2 regions of the Acidovorax sp. Q11 genome follow, and region 1 is predicted to be linked to the other one. Evidence: predicted binding sites of a transcription regulator. Region 1 holds the regulator's gene; the other holds the start of a gene.
What was found. Region 1 encodes sigma-54, which starts transcription at its own class of promoters, with help from an activator protein. Its sites were predicted from a motif close to TGGCANGNAANCTGCTTT; they were not measured.
Positions count from the first base shown of each region.

Region 2: ACYZGB_RS18035 (ANTAR domain-containing response regulator) is a predicted target of sigma-54. The motif match lies at 1,965-1,982, and genes of this name have one in related genera.

Region 1 is NZ_JBUDZG010000007.1:174,421-178,576, forward strand. Features, by position in the region: gene ACYZGB_RS08840 (acyl-CoA thioesterase) at 1-249, opposite strand, end outside; gene ACYZGB_RS08845 (glutaredoxin domain-containing protein) at 474-956, shown strand; gene ACYZGB_RS08850 (RNA polymerase factor sigma-54) at 1,007-2,590, opposite strand; gene lptB (LPS export ABC transporter ATP-binding protein) at 2,590-3,372, opposite strand; gene lptA (lipopolysaccharide transport periplasmic protein LptA) at 3,369-4,025, opposite strand.
Region 2 is NZ_JBUDZG010000027.1:30,125-34,280, forward strand. Features, by position in the region: gene ACYZGB_RS18030 (CmpA/NrtA family ABC transporter substrate-binding protein) at 1-822, opposite strand, end outside; gene ACYZGB_RS18035 (ANTAR domain-containing response regulator) at 1,327-1,953, opposite strand; gene ACYZGB_RS18040 (branched-chain amino acid ABC transporter substrate-binding protein) at 2,209-3,369, shown strand; gene tsaD (tRNA (adenosine(37)-N6)-threonylcarbamoyltransferase complex transferase subunit TsaD) at 3,480-4,156, shown strand, end outside.

The DNA of each region.
Region 1 (4,156 bases):
CCGCATGGTCTCGCCATGGAACCCCTCGGACTTGTACTGCGCCACGATGTCGCCGACGACGATGGACAGGCCGCCCACATCCGCCTCGGGGTAGCCCAGCGACTGGAAGAAACGCACGCGCGCTTCGGACACCAGGCTGAGCAGCTGCGCGTTGTCCAGGTGCCCGCCCTGGTTCACGTGGCTGATGTAGATCTGCAGCTCGGTGGCAAAGCCGAAGTGCGGGGGGAGGTCAAAAACAATGCGGGCCATGGTGGCGGACAGGGGTAGGAAAAAAGGAAGCGGAGAGCACTAGCCTGCGCGGGGAGTGGTGCGCGGCGTGTGCCGCAGGGTGCCTGCAGGGCCACCGGTGGTGGGGCGGCTCAGCACGCCAAGACGCCATGGGTCGCAATGCGGGTTGGTGGCATAAGGACCTTGCAGGCCCCATGCCCCTTGTCTCGTATGCTCTCGGGCAGCGGATTTTACCGGAGCCCCCCATGCGCCCTTTTTATCGGACCCTGCTGACCGTGCTGGTGCTGGCCGCCACGCCCTGGGGCGCAGGCGCCCAGACGCTGTACAAATCGGTGGGCGCAGACGGCAGGGTCGTGTACAGCGACAAGCCCCCTGTGACAGGTGCCGTGGAAAAGACGATGAAGCTGGAGAACCTGCCGGTGAGTGTGGTGCCGGGCGCATCGCCCGCGCCCCAGGCGGCAGCCGCCCCCGACGCGCCGCCAGCCGCAGCCCCCAGGGGCGATGTGGTGCTTTACATGGCGACCTGGTGCGGCTACTGCAAGGCGGCCAAATCCTATCTGGCGGGCAAAGGCATCGCGTATCGGGAGCTGGACATCGACACGCCTTCTGGCAAGGCGGCGTTCAAGCAGCTGGGCGCCAGGGGCGTGCCGGTCTTGCTGACCAACGGCCAGAAGATCGCCGGGTTCACACCCCAGGCGTATGACGCGGTGTTCATGGCACGCAAGTAACCTGGCGGCGGGCGTTCAAGCAGCCCTCGCGCCCTTCAACGCGTTGAGCGCTACAGCGCCTTGCGCAAATTGGCGGGCGCAATCTTGAGCGCCTCGCGGTATTTGGCCACCGTGCGGCGTGCGCATTCAATGCCCTGCTCCTTGAGCATCTCGGCGATCTGGCTGTCCGACAGCGGCTTGGTGGGGCTTTCGGCCGACACGAACTGCTTGATCAGTGCGCGCACGGCCGTGCTGGACGCATTGCCACCGGTTTCCGTGCCCAGGCCAGAGCCAAAGAAGTACTTCAGCTCGTAGGTGCCGATGGGCGTGGCCATGTACTTGGCCGTGGTCACGCGGCTGATGGTGGACTCGTGCAGGCCCAGTTCGTCGGCGATGTCGCGCAGCACCAGGGGGCGCATGGCGAGTTCGCCGTGGGTGAAGAAGTTCTTCTGCCGCTCGACGATGGCGCGCGAAACGCGCAGGATGGTGTCAAAGCGCTGCTGGATGTTCTTGATGAACCAGCGCGCCTCCTGCAGCCGCTGCTGCATGCCCTGGTGGCCCTCGCCGCCCTTGTGGCCGCGCAGCGCGCCGGCGTAGATGTCGTGCACACGCAGGCGGGGCATCACGTCGGGGTTGAGCTGCACGATGAAGTTGTGCTGGCCGTCCCGCCCGTTGGCGCGACCAGCTTTGCGCACGATGACGTCGGGGATGATGATGTTGCGCTCTACATCGACGAACTTGCGGCCGGGGCGAGGCTCCAGGCGGGCGATCAGCGCCATGGCGGCGCGGGTGCGCTCTTCGCCGTCGCCACACAGCTGGGTCAAGCGGCGGATGTCGCGGCGGGCCAGCATCTCCAGCGGCTGCTGGCAGATGGTGAGCGCCGTCTGCACGGTGTCGGGGTCGGCCTCTTCGTCGGCGTCCAGCGCCTTGAGCTGCAGCGTGAGGCATTCGGCCAGGTTGCGCGCGCCCACGCCCGTGGGCTCCAGGCTTTGCAGCAGGCGCAGCGCCACGGTAAAGCGGTGCACCAGCTCCTCGATCTGCTCCAGGTCGTCCAGCCCGGCCAGTGCGATGGCGAGTTCTTCGAGCGGCTCTTCGAGGTAACCGTCGTCGTTCAGGGATTCGATCAGGAAGCGCAGCGCGGCGCAGTCCACCTCGGACAGGCGCAGCGACAGGGCCTGGCGGTGCAAAAAGGCGGTGAGCGATTCGTGCGAGCGGGCCAGTTCGGTGGCGTCGGCGTCGTCGCCCTCCGCATCGTTGCGGGTGCGGGCCGGGGCGTCGCCACCCCACTCGGCGTCGTTGGGCGCCATCTCTACCGTGCCGTCGCCGCTCCAGTCGGGTTCGTCGGCGCCAGGGCCTGGCGATTCGGCATCATTTTGGCCCTCTGCGCCCGCTGTGCTTGCACTTGCAGCTCCTGAAAATATAGCATCTTCAGCGCTGTATTCGTCGGCTTGCGCGGGGGTGTCGGCGGCTTCCAGGCCAAACTCCTCGCGCGGCGCCTCTTCGGCCGTGCATTCGAGGAACGGGTTCTCGTCGAGCATCTGCTCGACTTCCTGCGAGAGTTCGAGTGTGGACAACTGCAGCAGCCGGATGGACTGCTGCAGCTGGGGGGTCAATGCAAGGTGCTGCGAGACGCGCAGCGACAGGCCAGGCTTCATCACATGCGGAAATGTTCGCCCAGGTACACCCGGCGCACTTCGGCGTTGTCCACGATCTCGGACGGCGTGCCCTGCGCCAGCACACGGCCGTCGCTGATGATGAAGGCGTGGTCGCAGATGCCCAGGGTCTCGCGCACGTTGTGGTCGGTGATGAGCACGCCAATGCCGCGCGCCTTGAGGAAACCGATGATGCGCTGGATCTCGATCACGGCGATGGGGTCGATGCCGGCAAAGGGCTCGTCCAGCAGGATGAAGCGCGGCTGTGTGGCCAGGGCGCGGGCGATCTCCACCCGGCGGCGCTCGCCACCGGACAGGGCCATCGCGGGCGAGGCGCGCAGGTGCTGCACGCGCAGCTCTTCCAGCAAGGCCGTCAGGCGCTCCTCGATGGCGTCGCGCGAGAGCGGCTGGCCGTCATCGCCACGCTGCAGCTCCAGCACGGCGCGCACGTTTTCTTCGACCGTGAGCTTGCGAAAAATCGAGGCTTCCTGCGGCAGATACGACAGCCCCAGGCGCGAGCGGCGGTGAATGGGCATGTGGGCCACCGAATGGCCGTCGATGCGGATGTCGCCCGCATCGCTGCGCACCAGGCCCACGATCATGTAGAACGAGGTGGTCTTGCCCGCGCCGTTGGGGCCGAGCAGCCCCACGACCTCGCCTTTTTGCACGACCAGCGACACGTCCTTGACGACCTTGCGGCTGCCGTACGACTTGGCCAGGTGCTGCACCTCCAGGCGGCTGCCGGCCTGGGTGTCAGGGCCGGGATGGACGGGCACTGCGCTCACTTGGAGCCGCCGCCAAGGCTGTTGCTGGGGCGCAGCACGGGTGCGGCGCCGGGGGCGGCCGGCGCAGGCGCTGCAGCACCAGCGGGCGGGTCCTTGGGCGCCAGCACCGCGCGCACGCGGTTGCCGGGGGCCGGGGCATCGCCTGCCGCATTGGTGGCGGGGGCGCGCTGGCCGTCCACGGTGAACACGTCGGTGAGGTTGTTGTAGACGATCACGGCACCCGTGATCTCGTCGCTGAGCGCAGCGCCCCGGTAGCGGCGCAGCTCGGCGCGGGTGATGAAACGCACGTTATCGGCCTTGCCGTCGTACTCGATGACTTCGCTTTCGCCTTCGATGTACTCGTCGGGCGCGCCGGGCAAGGTGTCGCGCTTTTGGCGGAAGAAGGCGCGTTTGCCTGCTTCGGCTGTGACCACACCAAACTGGTAGCCATCGGCATCCTGGCGCACATCCAGCCGCGCGCCGCGCAGCACGATGGTGCCCTTGGTCATGACCACGCGCCCCGAGAACACGCTGGTCTGCTTGAGTTCATCGTGGCGCAACGCGTCGGCCTCGATGTTCATGGGCTTGGCGCGGTCGGCTTTTTCAGCGTGGGCCACGCCATGAAGGCAGGCCAGGGCCGCGAGCAGGAGGGTCGGAAGGAGGCGGTGGTTCATAGGGCACGAATCTTGCAGTTCATTGTAGCCATCCCCACGCGCCCTCCATGAAGAAAGCCCGCATCAGCGGGCTTTCTTCATCGGGTATCCAGGGCCTTTGGCGCTAAGGAGCTTGTGCCCAGGGCAGCCCG
Region 2 (4,156 bases), on a different contig from region 1:
GATCCACTTGCTGGCTTCGAGGATGGCGGCCGTCACGGCGCGGGCCGTGTTGGGGTACTTCTGCACAAATTCGGAGGTGGTGCCCAGCACCTTTTCGGGGTGGTCCTTCCAGATGTCCTGCGTGGTGGTGGCGGTCACCCCGATGCCATCCATGATGGCGCGGTGGTTCCAGGGCTCGCCCACGCAGAAGCCATCCATGTTGCCCACGCGCATGTTGGCCACCATCTGGGGTGGCGGCACGGTGATGACCTTGGCGTCCTTCATGGGGTTGATGCCATGTGCGGCCAGCCAGTAGTAGAGCCACATGGCGTGGGTGCCCGTGGGGAAGGTCTGGGCAAAGGTGTATTCGCGCTTCTCGCTGGCCATGAGCTTGGCCAGGCCTGCGCCGTTGACGGCGCCTTTTTCGGCGAGCTTTTTCGACAGCGTGATGGCCTGGCCGTTGTGGTTCAGGTTCATCAGCACGGCCATGTCCTTCTTGGGGCCGGCCAGGCCCAGGTGCACGCCGTAGACCAGGCCATACAGCACGTGGGCAAAGTCGAGTTCACCATTCACCAGCTTGTCGCGCACACCGGCCCACGATGCTTCCTTGGTGGGGATGATGGTCACGCCGTACTTCTTGTCGATGCCGAGCACCGAGGCCATCACCACGCTGGCGCAGTCGGTCAGCGGGATGAAGCCGATCTTCACTTCCTTCTTCTCGGGGGCGTCCGAGCCCTGGGCATGCACCAGGGCGCGCAGGGCGGGGCTCACGCCCACGGCGCCCACGGTAGCTGCCTGCAGCACGGTGCGGCGGTTGAGGCTGGTTTTCAACAGATCGGTCATGGGGCGGTTCCTCGGTGCGTTAGAAAACAAAAAAGGCGTCCTCCCCTGGCCGGGTTGCATGCGCAAACGGGCTCGGAGAGGGACGCCTTTGTCCATGGCAAAGCCCATTGGGGGGCCTTGTGTCAGCACTGGCCCGCCATTGGGCCGGTGCTGTCAGGGTGGGACCTTCTTTGGTCTTGCCAGGGTTAATGCAAGCAGCGTGCCAGCCTGTTTTGCGCCAGTTTGGCGCCGCCATTACTATGCTTTTGATAGCTGCTTGGGCAAGATGGACAGGCGCAAACGGCCTTTTTTTGCTTGAAATGGCCAGGGCTGGTGCATGCGGGCCGGGCTGCACTGCGTTTGTGCGGCGCACCATGTGGGAGACCTCGGTTGAACTGGGCGCGGCCCAGGCGAGGGATGCAAGCCAAGGTCCGCCCCGCAGCGAGGGCATCGTCCCCCTTCTCTCGAATCGCGCCAGCGATTCGAGAGAAGGGGGAAGGCGCGCAGCGCCTCAGGGGGATGCCACTAGCCCAGCAAGTCCATCACGTCCAGCATGCGCTGCGCCACATCCACGAGCTTGAGGCCCTTGTCCATGGCCGTCTTGCGCAGCTTTTCGTAGGCGGCCTGTTCGGTCAGGCCCTGGCGCTGCATCAGCAGGCCCTTGGCACGGTCGATGGTCTTACGGTCTTTCAGTTCGGTCTTGGCGTCGGCCAGTTCGGCGCGCAGGGCCTGTTCGTGCTGAAACCGCGCCATGGCCACGTCCAGAATGGGGCGGATGCGCTGGGGCGCCAAGCCCGCCACGATGTAGGCCGACACGCCCGCCGCCACCGCGTCCTTCACGTGCGAGGTGTCCTCGTCGTTGGTGAACATCACGATGGGGCGGCGCTCGTCGCGCGTGGCCATCACCACATGTTCGAGCGCGTCGCGGGCCTCGCTTTCGGCGTCCACGATGATCAGGTCGGGCTGCAGCTGGGCGATGCGCTCGCTCAGGAACACATCGGCGGGCAGCGTGGCCACCAAGTTGAAGTTGTTTTCCAGCAACCCGATGCGCAGCGCACGCGACCGCTCCGCCTGCAGGACGGCGTGTTCGTCGTGTGGGTCGGCGATCGCCAGATCCGGGGCGACCACCACGATGCGCAAGGCCTCATTCATAGACCCGAGCATAAGCAATTTTCACGCCGTATTTGGGTGCGCCGAAGCGGTGCATGGGGGCCATCGGCGCTGGCATGAGGGCGGTCAGGGCAGGGCGGGAGCCCTTAATCAGCCCCCAAAAAAGCAGCGGCACCCCCTTGCGGGGCCTGAAAGTTGCTAATAAAGGATGCTGCGGGAGGGCATACCCGATAGCGCCTCCGGGTGGCCTCGCATATACATCCGGTCACTTCGACATTCAGATATGGAGTTTTTTGCATGAACAAGCACTTCAACCGGCGCCGCTTCTCGGCCAGCCTGGCCCTGACCGCAGTGGCGACTGCCGCACTCCTGACCGGATGCGGCAAGGTGCCGGACACCATCAAAATTGGTGTGGCGCAACCCCTGAGCGGCCCGCTGGGCGCGCTGGGACAGGACCTGCTCAACGGCGTGACCCTGGCGGTGGATGAACTCAACAAGTCCGGCTACACGGTGGACGGCAAGCGCGTGACGCTGGAGGTGGTGTCGGTGGACGACAAGGCCGACGCCGCCACCGGCAAGGCCGTGGCCCAGCAGCTGGTGGATGCCGGTGTGGTGGCCGTGATCGGGCACCTGAACTCGGGCGTGAGCATCGAGACCGCGCCCATCTACGCCGCCAAGGACATCGCGCAGATCGCCATCTCCACCAACCCCAAATTCACCCAGCTGGGCTTTTCCACCACCTTCCGCATGGTGGGCAACGACACCCTGCAGGCCCGCGCCATCGGCTCGTTTGCCGCCACCCAGCTGGGCGCCGCACGCTATGCCGCGCTGGACGACGGCACCCCCTACGGCAAGGGCCTGGCCGACGGCGCCGCCGAGCAGCTCAAGGTCGAGAAGAAAGAAGTGGTGGTGCGCAAATCGTTCGACGACAAGACCGTGGCGTTTGACGAACTGGCAGGCGAACTCAAGGCCGCCAAGGTGGACGTGATCGTCTCCACCCTCAACGACTTCCAGGCCCTGGCCCTGCTCGAAGCACTGCGTAAGGTGGACCACACCAAGGTCAGCCTGCTGGGCGGCGACACCATCAAGACCACCGACATGACCAAGGGCGGCGGCATCGTGCAGGGCATCTACGCCACTTCGCCCGTGCTGGAAGCCAAGGAGTTCTCCACCGGCAAGCCCTTCCTGGAGAAATACATCGCCGCCTACAAAAAGCCCCCGGCCTACGGCGGCCACTACAGCTACGACAGCACCTACGTCCTCTCGGCCGCCATCCAGAAAGCCAAGTCGGCCGCCCCCAAGGACATCACCAAGGCCATGCACAGCATCAACGGCTACGCGCCCGTGATCGGCACCATGACCTGGGACGACAAGGGCGAGCAGCGCTACGGCGCCGTGGGTGTGTATGAACTGCGCGCCGGGGCGTGGGAACTGCGCATGCGGTCGGACCGCTGGTAGGCAAGCCGCCGGGTCGTCGGGCCCCCTCAATCCGCGCAACCCCTGCTGGTGACTGCCCGCAGGGGTTTTTCCATCCGGCCCTGCATGGAGCCGGGTTTTACACTCGGGGCATGAGTTTGTTGATCCTGGGTATTGAATCTTCGTGCGACGAAACCGGCGTGGCATTGGTCCGTTCCACGGGCATTGCCGTGCCTATCCTGCTGTCCCATGCGCTGCACAGCCAGATCGAGATGCACCAGGCCTATGGCGGCGTGGTGCCCGAGCTGGCCAGCCGTGACCACATCCGACGTGTGCTGCCGCTGGCCAAAGAGGTGCTCGCCGAGTCCGGCCAGACGCTGGCCGATGTGGATGTGGTGGCCTACACGCGCGGGCCGGGCCTGGCGGGTGCGCTGCTGGTGGGTGCGGGCGTGGCTTGTGCGCTGGGTGCGGCGCTGAACAAGCCGGTGCTGGGCGTGCACCACCTCGAAGGGCACCTGCTGTCACCCTTCCTTAGCGCCGACCCGCCTGAATTCCCTTTTGTGGCCCTGCTCGTCTCTGGCGGCCACACCCAGCTGATGCGTGTGGATGGCGTGGGCCGCTACGAGATCCTGGGCGAGACCATTGACGATGCGGCTGGCGAGGCGTTCGACAAGTCCGCCAAGCTCATGGGCCTGGGCTACCCGGGTGGTCCTGCGCTGTCGCGCCTGGCCGAGCAGGGCAGCGCCACGGCCTTCAAGCTGCCCCGGCCTCTGCTGCACAGCGGCGATCTGGATTTTTCCTTTGCGGGCCTCAAGACGGCGGTGCTCAC